DNA from 3 places in the Aquitalea magnusonii genome. Region 1 is predicted to be linked to each of the others. Evidence: predicted binding sites of a transcription regulator. Region 1 holds the regulator's gene; each other region holds the start of a gene.
What was found. The regulator FNR, encoded in region 1, switches genes on or off when oxygen is low (the NO sensors DNR and NnrR bind a similar motif). The targets are predictions, from matches to a motif close to TTGATNNNNATCAA.

Region 1 (3,764 bases):
TGCCAATGAATACATAACCGGCATCCGCCAGGCTCTTTACTGCATCCTGCAGGATGTCCAGCTTGGTGCTGGCAGCAGGCAGGTCAGCCTCGTTGATGCGCCGTTGCGGCATGAACACCGTGGGCAAATGGGCATAGTTGTACAGCGCCAGACGGTCCGGAGCGATGGCAATCACCTTGTCCAGCGTGCGTTTGAGCGACTCGCGCGTTTGCAGAGGCAGGCCGTAGATCAGATCCACGCTGACCGACTTGAAGCCGGCTTCGCGTGCAGCCTCAATCACCTCCAGCGTTTCCGCCTCGCTTTGCACGCGGTTGACTGCCTGCTGCACCTGCGGATCGAAGTCCTGAATACCCACGCTCATGCGGTTGAAGCCCAAACGCGCCAGATGATGCACGGTTTCACGACCCACCTTGCGCGGGTCGATCTCGATGGAATATTCTCCCTCCGGCAAAAAATCGAAGTGCGTTCGCAGCATGCTCATCAGCCGGTCAAGCTGCGCATCGGACAGGAAGGTCGGCGTGCCGCCGCCAAAGTGCAGCTGGATGATTTTTTCCCGGCAACCAAGTGCAGCGGCAACCAGCTTGATCTCTTTTTCCAGATAGTCGAGATAACGGTCGGCGCGGCTTTTGTCCTTGGTGATGATTTTGTTACAGCCGCAGTAGTAACATACCGTGTTGCAGAACGGTATGTGAACGTACAATGATATTGCGTTCTGATGCATGCCCAGATGGCGCTGCATCAGCCAGCTTTTATAGTCCTTCTCGCCAAACACCGGGGTAAACCGGTCTGCGGTCGGGTAAGAAGTGTATCTTGGGCCAGAGCCATCAAGACGTTCGATCAATGCTCGGTCGAACTCACAGTGGGTAGGCGAAAACGGATGGGTGGTGTGCATGTCGTCGGGTATTGATAGTCAAACGTCAGGTGGACTGGTAAATTTGCGGAAAACGTGCGAATTCCGCTTTGACAAGGGTCAAGCTTCTTTACAGGGTTGTACAAAACACTCGATGTCAGACCAAAACCAACACACTCTGCATGCACTGAAGGTGTCCTGCTCCAACTGCAGCTTGCGCGAACTCTGCCTGCCCATCGGGCTGAACCGCGACGAGATGACCCAACTGGACGCAGTGATCCGTCAGAGCCGCCGCCTCAAGCGCGGTGAGTACCTGTTCCGCAGCGGCGAGACCTTCAAGTCCCTGTTTGCCGTGCGTACCGGTTTCTTCAAGACCAGCGTCGCCAGCCAGGATGGTCGCGAGCAGGTCACGGGCTTCCTGATGTCCGGCGAACTGATGGGCCTGGACGGCATTTCTTCCAATGTCCACGGTTGCGATGCCATCGCACTGGAAGACAGCGAAGTGTGCGAACTGCCCTTCAACCGCATGGAAAGCCTGGGGCGCGACATTCCCAGCCTGCAGCATCACTTTTTCCGGCTGATGAGCCGCGAGATCGTGCGTGACCAAAACGTCATGCTGCTGTTGGGCAATATGAAAGCGGAAGAACGTCTGGCCGCCTTCCTGCTGAATCTGTCGCAGCGCCTGTCCACCCGCGGCTTTGCCGCCAACGATTTCATCCTGCGCATGAGCCGTGAGGAAATCGGCAGCTTCCTCGGCCTGAAACTGGAAACCGTCAGCCGCACGCTGTCCAAGTTCCAGCAGCAAGGCTGGCTGAGCGTGGACCACAAGCACATCCAGCTGATCAAGGCCGATGCACTGAAAGACCTGATCTCCGGTTGCACCCACGCCAACGGCGTATAAGCCGGCAGCACGCTAGCAAACCATCCGGGCGGTGGGCGCCAAGGCGCCTTACCGCCCTTCTTGCATCTTCTGCCCATCCGGGCAGGCGCGCCATTCTCCGCAAGCACTAACTCTTCCGGGCAGGGTATTACCAGCGCCCGATCAGCATGCCGGCCACCAGTTGCTCGGCCCGTTCGGCCACTTCGGCCAGCTGCGCGGCCGCGGGCTCGCCGCGTACCACCACGGCGGGCAGCACTTCGTGCCAGCCATAGCCAGCGATGATGCGCCGCATGGATTGCAATGCGCCCAGACCATCGTTTCCCGCCGACACCAGCAGCAGGCAGGCCAGCCCCTCGGTGCGGCCCTGCGCCGGGTAGAAGGTGCGGTCAAAGAAATCTTTCAGCTTGCCCGCCATATAGCCAAAATTCTCCGGCGTTGCCAGCACGATGCCGTCTGTTGCCAGCAAATCATCCAGCGTGGCCTGCTCGGCGGGCAGGCAGTTGAACTGCAGGTCATCGGCCAGCCCCGCTACGCTGGCACGCACCGCCGCCACCAGTTGCAAGGTGCGACCGGTCTGGCTGGCATACAACAGAAGCAAGCGCTTCATGTGGCCGGACTCCCTTGCAAGCTGGCCATCAATGCTTGCAGGCGCGTTGCTTCGGGCCAGCCGGGCGGCACCACGAAGCCGCGCGCCACTTCCTCCCAGTAGCCATCGCCCAGCGGCAGCAGTTCGGCCACCAGTTGCGGCACTACGGCCTGATGCAATTCCTGGCGCAGGCTGTGCTGTTCGCGCACTTCGGCTTCGGCCACACGGGCCGGTGCCAGCCAGCTCAAGCGTGACAGCCACAACCAGCGCGATGCCGGGCTGGTTGCGGGCCAAGGCTGCAAAAGCGGGCTGATCCAGCCTTGCAGCTGATCCGCTGCCAATGGCGGGACGAGGCGTGTCGGTCGGGAATAGAAAAACCAGCCGGCCAGCCGGGCCTGGCTGGCACAGCCAATAAAGTCGGGCGGCAGGACGCGCCGGGCCAGGGGGTGGCGGGACAGCTGCAACTGCGCCTGCAATTTACCCGCCTTCAGCAGCCAGGCATCGCGCAGACTGGGGCCTACCAGACTGTCCGGCCCCTCGCCCAGTTGCAGATAGAATTTGCTGGCGGTTTCCACGTGCAGCGGTTCGCCATCCAGCCGGATCAGGAAATCAAACTCGCCGATGGTGCGGCCGCTGGCGTCTTGCAGCGGCAGATTGGCGGCCACCAGTTCGATATGGGGCGCAAGGTGAAACCAGAAAGCCAGCAGCCGTTCGGCATAGCGCCCAAGCCGCAGGCAAGGCTGCTTCGCCAGCCAGTGGACCAGCGGGCCTGGGTCTTGCTCCAGCGCGGCCAGCAAGGCCGGGCCGTCGGGGCCCAGCAGGCGTTGTGGTGAAAGATTGCAGCCACTATCCCAGGGAGCGGGGGCGGTCAGCAAAAAAGCCAGATCACGCAGCGCAGGCTGCGTGTAGGGCAGATAAAAACCGCAATCAGGATTCGCCGCCATGCTCATGGCCGTCTGCCACGCGCTGGATCTGCTTCATCAGGCCGCGCAGGATGTCCACCTCGTCGCGCAGCATGCCGGAACGGTTGAACAGCGCGCGCATACGGCGCATCAGTCGCTCGCTGTTACGGCGGCGGTAGTAGCCGATGGCATCCATGGTCTGGTCCAGATGCTGGCAGAAGCCTTCCACCTCGCCCAGGCTGGCGGTTTCACTTTCTGGGCGCAGGTATTCCACATCAACGCCGGTATGGCTGAACAGCTCGTAAGTCATCACCTGTACCGCCATCGCCAGGTTGAGCGAAAAGTAGTCCGGGTTGCCCGGAATGGTCACCAGCCGGTTGCACTGCTCCACTTCTTCAATCGACAGACCGAAGGTTTCATTGCCGAACACCAGCGCCACCTGCTCGCCATCGCGGGCGCGGGCCACCAGTTCCGGCGTGGTTTCGCGCGGGGTGGACAGCGGGGTGGTCAGCTCGCGGCGGCGGCTGGTGAGCGCGCAGGCCACGG
Region 2 (3,764 bases), 1.5 Mb from region 1:
GCGCGCTCGGTTTGCGGCATGGGCGGCGAACATTCATCCAGCCAGTTGCCGGCGCTATTTCCATACACGCCAGTAGTGCTGATATAGCTAATTCGCTGTGGTATCCTGTCGGCTTTTGCCAGTGCGTACAACAACTTGCGCGTGCGGCTGTCGCGCAGTCCGTGGTTGGGTGGTGGTGCGGTTATCCACAGCTCATCGGCCAAACCAGCCAGCCGTTCCAGGCTGGCGGCATCGTCCAGATTGGCCATGATCGGGATGGCAGCGCCCGCGCGGGCGGTTTCTGCCGCTTGCGCGTGATGTGCCAGAACCAGCACTTTCCAGTGCTGCACGAGTCGGGGCAGGGCCCGCCGGGCGACATCACCCATACCTGCAATCAATAAAGTACGCATAGGCTGCATCTTACCGAGATTTGGAATAATAAAGGTACCCAATGACTTCCCAGGTCAAAGTGCTCCCGAGCGGGCATACGTTCAGTGTTGAAGCGCATGAAACCATTCTGGAAGCGGCTTTGCGCCAGAATGTCGGCCTGCCTTATGGCTGCCGTGACGGTGCCTGTGGCGCCTGCAAGGGCAAGGTAGTAGAGGGTGAGGTTAGCCAGGATGGCTATCAGGAAAAAGCCCTGCCAGAAAGCGAACGCGTTCAGGGCATGACCCTGTTCTGCTGTGCCCGCCCGCAAGGTGATATCACCATTGAAGCCCGTGAAGTGGCCGGTGCTGGTGACATCCAGATCAAGACCCTGCCGTGCCGCGTGGAAAGCATGGTCAAGATGCACGATGTGGCCGTGCTCAAGCTCAAGCTGCCGGTGTCCGAGCGCCTGCAATTCCGCGCCGGTCAGTACATCGATATCCTGATGAAGGATGGCAAGAAACGCAGTTTTTCCATTGCCAACGCCCCGCATGATGATGCCTTCCTGGAGCTGCATATCCGTCATCAGCCCGGTGGCAGTTTTTCCGACTATGTCTTCACCCAGATGAAAGAGCGCGAAATCATGCGCTTCAAAGGCCCGATGGGTTCTTTTTTCCTGCGTGAGGATTCGGACAAGCCCATCATTTTCGTGGCCAGCGGTACCGGCTTTGCGCCGGTCAAGGGCATTATTGAGCACGCCATCCATCACGGCATCCAGCGCCAGATGGTGCTGTACTGGGGCGCACGTACCAAGGCCGACCTGTACATGGCCGAACTGGCCGCCAGCTGGCAGGCTGCGCATGCCAACATCAGCGTGATTCCGGTATTGTCCGAAGCGCTGCCGGAAGATGCATGGCAAGGCCGTACCGGCTTTGTACACCAGGCGGTGCTGGATGACTTTGCCGACCTGTCCGGCTATCAGGTATATGCCTGTGGCGCGCCGGTCATGGTGGAATCCGCCCATCGCAGCTTCATTACCGAGCGCAAGCTGCCGGAAGACGAGTTCTTCTCCGATGCCTTCTTCCTGTCCAAGGATATGGGCGGCAACAAGCAGCCCTGAGCCTCAGATCTGCCGTATTCCAAAGCCCCTGCCATGCAGGGGCTTTTTCTTTGCCGGTATCGGCAGATACCGGCACACCCCTACCCGAAATGAATAATGTGCCAGCATGGTTTTGTTTTTTTGGAACTTTCCATGCGGCGATGCGTGGTGAACGGATTGTTGATTTGCGTCAACATCCACATTTTTTGTAGGGTTATTATGACCATCGACTAATCAATCAAGGCGGCAAACCGCCAGCTAAGGAGTGGGAGATGGAACTGCTGGGTCAACTTCTTTCCGACGATGTCGGTGTTCTGGGTTTGGCAACCATTGTCTTTGCTACCGTGGTGGTATGCGGTGTGATTTTTGTCATCAGTCGCAAGGTGAAAAACGCCGGGCCGAATGACTGATAACGGTTTTATTGTGGTGTAGGTGTAGGTGTAGATTTCCTCTTGATGTGTGTGTTGGTGGATACGGTGGTGGGCCGTATCCATTTTTTTTGCCTGTTTTTATCTGTAACTTTTAATTTAATAATTTGTACTTATTTATTGCTAATAAGCCGTGGCGATAAATTTATAAATTCAATTGGGATATCAGTAGCTTCCCGCCTATAACCCAGCCATCTTCATTTTCTGCCGTTCCATCCTCCCATTTTTCCATTTGATCCTGGTCAAACATCTGCTTGTAGATTCTGGAAGCCTTTTACATCCGCTACTATCATCACATCAACGAATTAGAAATTAATAATATACAGATAGTTTTCAGGTTAATGTATTTCACGGAGAACGAAAATGTCCACTGAAACGGAAGTACAAGGTGGGGGAGCACCCAAACTGAAACTGGGTGCGCTCACCGCACTGGTAGTGGGTTCCATGATTGGCGGCGGCATCTTCTCGCTACCGCAAAACATGGCGGCAGGTGCCGGTGCCGGCGCCATCATCATTGGTTGGGCCATCACCTTTTTGGGCATGCTGACACTGGCATTTGCCTTCCAGATGCTGGCCAACCGCAAGCCGGAAGTAGAAGGCGGTGTATATGGTTATGCCCGCGCTGGTTTCGGTGACTACATGGGCTTCAACTCAGCCTGGGGTTACTGGATTTCGGCCTGGATCGGCAACGTTTCCTACTTTGTGGTGATGTTCTCGGCACTGGGTTTCTGGTTCCACGCTTTTGGCGATGGCAACACGCCGACGGCCATCATCTGCGCATCCATCTTGCTGTGGGGCCTGCATTTCCTGGTACTGCGTGGCGTGCATGGTGCGGCATTCATCAACACCATCACCACCATTGCCAAGCTGGTTCCGCTGGCGCTGTTCATCGTACTGGTGGTGTTTGCCTTCAAGATCGATACCTTCAATCTGGACTTCTGGGGTAATCCGAAGCTGGGCTCCATTGTCGACCAGGTGAAGAGCACCATGCTGGTGACTGTGTGGGTGTTCATCGGTATCGAAGGTGCGTCGATGTTCTCTGGCCGTGCCGAAAAAATGAGTGATGTGGGCAAGGCCACTGTAGTCGGTTTCCTGCTGACCATTGCCCTGCTGGTAGCGGTATCGGTACTGGCGCTGGGTGTGATGACGCAACCCGAACTGGCCGCACTGAAGAACCCTTCCACCGCCTATGTGCTGGAAAAGGCCATTGGCCCCTGGGGTGCCAACATCATGAATGCCGGTCTGGTGATCTCGGTGGGTGGTGCGCTGCTGGCCTGGACGCTGCTGGCTGCTGAAGCGCCTTACCTGGCCGGTAAAGACGGTGTGATGCCGCGCATCTTCGGCACCACCAATGCCAACGGTTCTCCGGCAGCTTCGCTGTGGCTGACCAACGGTCTGATCCAGCTGTTCCTGATCATCACCCTGTTCAGCTCGGCCGGTTACCTGGCACTGCTGTCGCTGGCCACGTCGATGATCCTGATTCCTTACCTGCTGTGTGCCGTGTACTCCTTCATGGTGGCTCAGCGTGGTGAAGGCTACCAGGCTGGTGAAAGCAAGGGCCGTGAACTGAGTATTGCCGGTATTGCCAGTGTGTACGGTGTATGGCTGATCTATGCCGCTGGTTTGAAGTACCTGTTCCTGTCGATGGTGTTGTATGCCCCGGGCCTGCTGTTCTACCTGTGGGCCAAGAAAGAACATGGCGAGAAGCCGTTCAAGGGTGCAGAAGCCGCACTGGCCGCCATCATCGTGGTACTGGGTGTGATTGCAGCCTACGAGCTGATCACCGGCCAGCTCACCCTCTAAGACAACAACAATTCCTGAGGAGCGTCTCAAGGGCGCTCCCCGACTCCCTTACCTCAATTGCAGGAGTTTGATCATGACCAACAAATTTG
Region 3 (3,764 bases), 1.1 Mb from region 1:
GTCGCCTTTGCTGTGCGATCGGCTTGGGTTGGTGGGGGAATGGAGCCGCTAAAATCTGCTTGCGATGATTGTGTATGTAAATGATAATGATTGTCATTAACAAGCAAGCGAGGTGATGTCATGCTGTGGGCAATCATTCAGCTATGCGGAGTAGGGGTAATGGTGCTGACGCGGTTTGCATACCGGCCATTGCTGCGGCGTAGTAGTCACCTGCTGGTGGGGCAGTGCATCCTGCGCTGGCCTGTGCTGCTTGGCATGGTAATCCTGCCCTTGCTGGCCTCGTTTCCGGGCTGGCCGCACCGGTTTTCGCTGGCCCTGCCACCGCTGGCCGGGCCGGTGGGCTGCCTGATGCTGGCGTATGCATGCTGGCTGTTCTGGCGTAGTCAGCTTGATGTGCTGTCGGGTAATGCACAGCGTAAGCCATGGCCGGGCGGGGTTTATCAGCGTATTCGCCATCCGCTGTATGCGGCCCTGTGGCTGGCGGCGCTGGCCCAGTTCCTGCTGGTGCAGGATGGCTTGGCGGGCAGTGGCGGAGTGCTCGCCCTGCTGTTCAGCTATGGACGCAGCGTAAGGCGGGAGGAGGGGCTGTTGCTGCAGTGGCTGGGTGATGCCTATCGCCAGTATATGCAGCACACCGGCCGACTGTGGCCCCGCGGGCTGGCCCGCTAGCGCTGCCGGTCGCTCTCAGGGCTGACCATCGATATTGCTCAGCATGGCGGTGATTTCCGCCGGGCGATACAGGGCCGGGCCGCTTCGATACACCGTCAATTTTCCTTGTTCGATGAGGCCGACTTCCAGCTGCCTGCTGGCTGGGTCCAGCAGCAGGTAGGCCATCTCGCTGCCACCTTCGTGCGGCTTGTTGCCACTGACATAGAGCAGTTGGTCCCGGCTTAGCGGGCCGCTGACCTGCATGTTCTGCTGGAACACGGCAAATTTGCTGCCCAGCAGTTGCCGCAACGCCTCCGCCACCACGCCGGTCTGGTACAGACCGATGTCGGCCGGGTACTTTCCTACCTTGTGTTCCAGCGCCTGCCATTGCTGCTTGCCATCCGCCTTGTCTGACGCCTGTTTCAGGATGGCCACGGCATTGCCCAGTGCCGGGTTCTCCGTGAGCAGTGTTGCCGCGTGCTGCTTGGCTTCTGCCGTGACATTGCTTGCCTGCTGGCGCAGTGCGGCAAGCGGTGCGCTGCTGGCTTGCAGGCTATTGTGGGCTGCGCCGATGGCGGCTGAGGCCGCTTGCTGTACCTGTTCGCTTTGTTGCTGGCTGCAGGCGGTCAGCAGGCAAAGTCCTGTCATGGCCATGACTTTTCTGTACGCGATCATGATGGCTCCTGGTGCTGTGAACGATGGCAGAGTGTCTGGAGCGGCAAGAGTTCCTGTTTTTTATCGTAGTAATACTACATATATTCTTGCATATCACCTGTAGTTAACATTCACTATGAAAAACATGAATGTTTGAAATCGAACATATTGGCCTGTTCGCTGCGCAGTAGCCTTATTCTGCGCGTGGGGTGGTTGCGCGGTGGCTGCCGGTGCTTGTGGCTTTGGCGGCAAAAGATGCCAGGTGCGGCTGCAAGGCAGGCACTTTGCCTGTTTTGCTGCTATGGTGTTGATTATCAACAGTTCTGTGTATGCGGTGGCTGACACCTTGCCGTTCAGGCGGGGGCTGGATTTTCCCTATTGGCCAGTCAGGGCGCTTTGTGCGGTCCTAGTTTGATCTGCATCAAGCTCTTATTTTCGATATCGAATGTAGTATTGTTTCCATAGAGAACAATTTCGGGCTTCAATCAGGAGATAGTCATGGAATCGATTGCTCAACAAGCCGTACAAGCCGACCCGTGGCGGGATTTTGCCGCCGGAGACTGGCAAACCCGTGTCGATGTGCGTAACTTCATCCAGCGCAATTACCAACCTTATGCTGGCGACGCCAGCTTCCTTGCCGCCGCGACCGAGCGCACCCAGGCCTTGTGGGCTGCGCTGGGCGAATTGCTGAAACAGGAGCGGGAAAAGGGCGTGCTGGATGTCTCGGCTGACCGTGGCACTTCCATTACCGCTCACGATGCGGGCTATATCGATCCCAAGCTGGAACTGATTGTCGGCCTGCAAACCGATGCCCCGCTCAAGCGCGCCATCATGCCAAACGGTGGTTTGCGCATGGTGGAAGCCGGGCTGGCTGCCTATGGCTTTACCCTGGACCCGATGATCAAGGAAGTCTGGAGCAAATACCGCAAGAGTCATAACCAGGGGGTGTTCGATACCTATACCCCGGAAATCCTGGCGGCGCGCAAATCCGGCATCATCACCGGTCTGCCGGATGCCTATGGCCGTGGCCGCATCATCGGCGACTATCGCCGTGTCGCCCTGTACGGTACCGATTTCCTGCGCAAGGAGCGCCAGCAAGCCTTCCACGAACTGGACGACGCCGTCTTCTCCGAAGATGTGCTGCGTCAGCGTGAGGAGCTGTCCGAGCAATTCCGCGCGCTGGATGAGCTGCGCGAAATGGCAGCCAAGTACGGCTATGACATCAGCCGCCCGGCGGTGAATGCGCGCGAAGCCGTGCAATGGACCTACTTTGCCTACCTGGCTGCGGTGAAGGAGCAAAACGGTGCCGCCATGTCGCTGGGTCGCATTGCCACCTTCCTCGACATCTACATCGAGCGTGATGTGGCTGCCGGTGTGCTGACCGAAGCACAGGCACAGGAGCTGATTGACGATCTGGTGATCAAGCTGCGCATCGTGCGTTTCCTGCGCACTCCGGAATACGACCAGCTGTTCTCCGGCGACCCCACCTGGGTGACCGAATCCATTGGCGGCATGGGCGAGGATGGCCGCACGCTGGTGACCAAAAACAGCTTCCGCTTCCTCAATACCCTGTACAACCTGGGGCCGGCACCGGAGCCCAACCTCACGGTATTGTGGTCCACCGCGCTGCCGCAGGGCTTCAAGGACTTCTGCGCCAAGGTGTCCATCGATACCAGCTCCATCCAGTACGAAAACGACGACCTGATGCGGCCCTACTGGGGCGACGATTACGGCATTGCCTGCTGCGTGTCGGCCATGCGTATCGGCAAGCAGATGCAGTTCTTTGGTGCCCGCGCCAACCTGGCCAAGGCCATGCTGTATGCCATCAATGGCGGTCGCGATGAAAAGAGCGGTGCCGTGGTGGCCCATGGCTTCGAACCGATTACCGATGATGTGCTGGACTTTGACACGGTGATGGCCAAGTTCGACAAGATGATGGACTGGCTGGCCGCCACTTATGTGAAAGCGCTCAACTGCATCCATTACATGCACGACAAATACGCTTACGAGCGTATCGAGATGGCGCTGCATGACCGTGACATCCTGCGCACCATGGCCTGCGGCATTGCCGGGCTGTCGGTGGCAGCGGATTCGCTGTCGGCCATCAAGCATGCCCGCGTACATGTCATCCGCAACGAAGACGGCCTGGCGGTGGACTACCGCATCGAGGGCGACTACCCAGCCTATGGCAATAACGATGACCGGGTGGACAGCATGGCAGTGTGGCTGACCGAAACCTTCATGAACAAGATCAAGGCCCAGCCGTATTTCTACCGCAATGCCACGCCCACCCAGTCGGTGCTCACCATTACCTCCAATGTGGTGTATGGCAAGAAAACCGGTAACACCCCGTGCGGCCGTCGCGCTGGCGAGCCGTTTGCGCCGGGTGCCAATCCGATGAACGGTCGTGACGTGCATGGCTTTGTTGCGGCCGGTGCCTCGGTGGCCAAGCTGCCCTATGC

Region 2: a site for FNR is predicted at 1,625-1,638, ahead of DLM_RS00585 (DUF3149 domain-containing protein). Genes of this name have one in related genera too.
Region 3: a site for FNR is predicted at 1,714-1,727, ahead of pflB (formate C-acetyltransferase). Genes of this name have one in related genera too.

The regions. Positions count from the first base shown of each region.
Region 1 is NZ_AP018823.1:3,468,056-3,471,819, forward strand. It holds gene hemN (oxygen-independent coproporphyrinogen III oxidase) at 1-892, opposite strand, end outside; gene fnr (fumarate/nitrate reduction transcriptional regulator Fnr) at 1,005-1,751, shown strand; gene DLM_RS16505 (flavodoxin family protein) at 1,879-2,337, opposite strand; gene DLM_RS16510 (DUF1853 family protein) at 2,334-3,266, opposite strand; gene DLM_RS16515 (RNA methyltransferase) at 3,244-3,764, opposite strand, start outside.
Region 2 is NZ_AP018823.1:110,080-113,843, forward strand. It holds gene DLM_RS00575 (NAD(P)-dependent oxidoreductase) at 1-389, opposite strand, end outside; gene DLM_RS00580 (CDP-6-deoxy-delta-3,4-glucoseen reductase) at 431-1,465, shown strand; gene DLM_RS00585 (DUF3149 domain-containing protein) at 1,717-1,854, shown strand; gene arcD (arginine-ornithine antiporter) at 2,236-3,675, shown strand; gene DLM_RS00595 (arginine deiminase) at 3,749-3,764, shown strand, end outside.
Region 3 is NZ_AP018823.1:2,392,283-2,396,046, reverse strand. It holds gene DLM_RS11435 (hypothetical protein) at 121-669, shown strand; gene DLM_RS11430 (hypothetical protein) at 685-1,323, opposite strand; gene pflB (formate C-acetyltransferase) at 1,801-3,764, shown strand, end outside.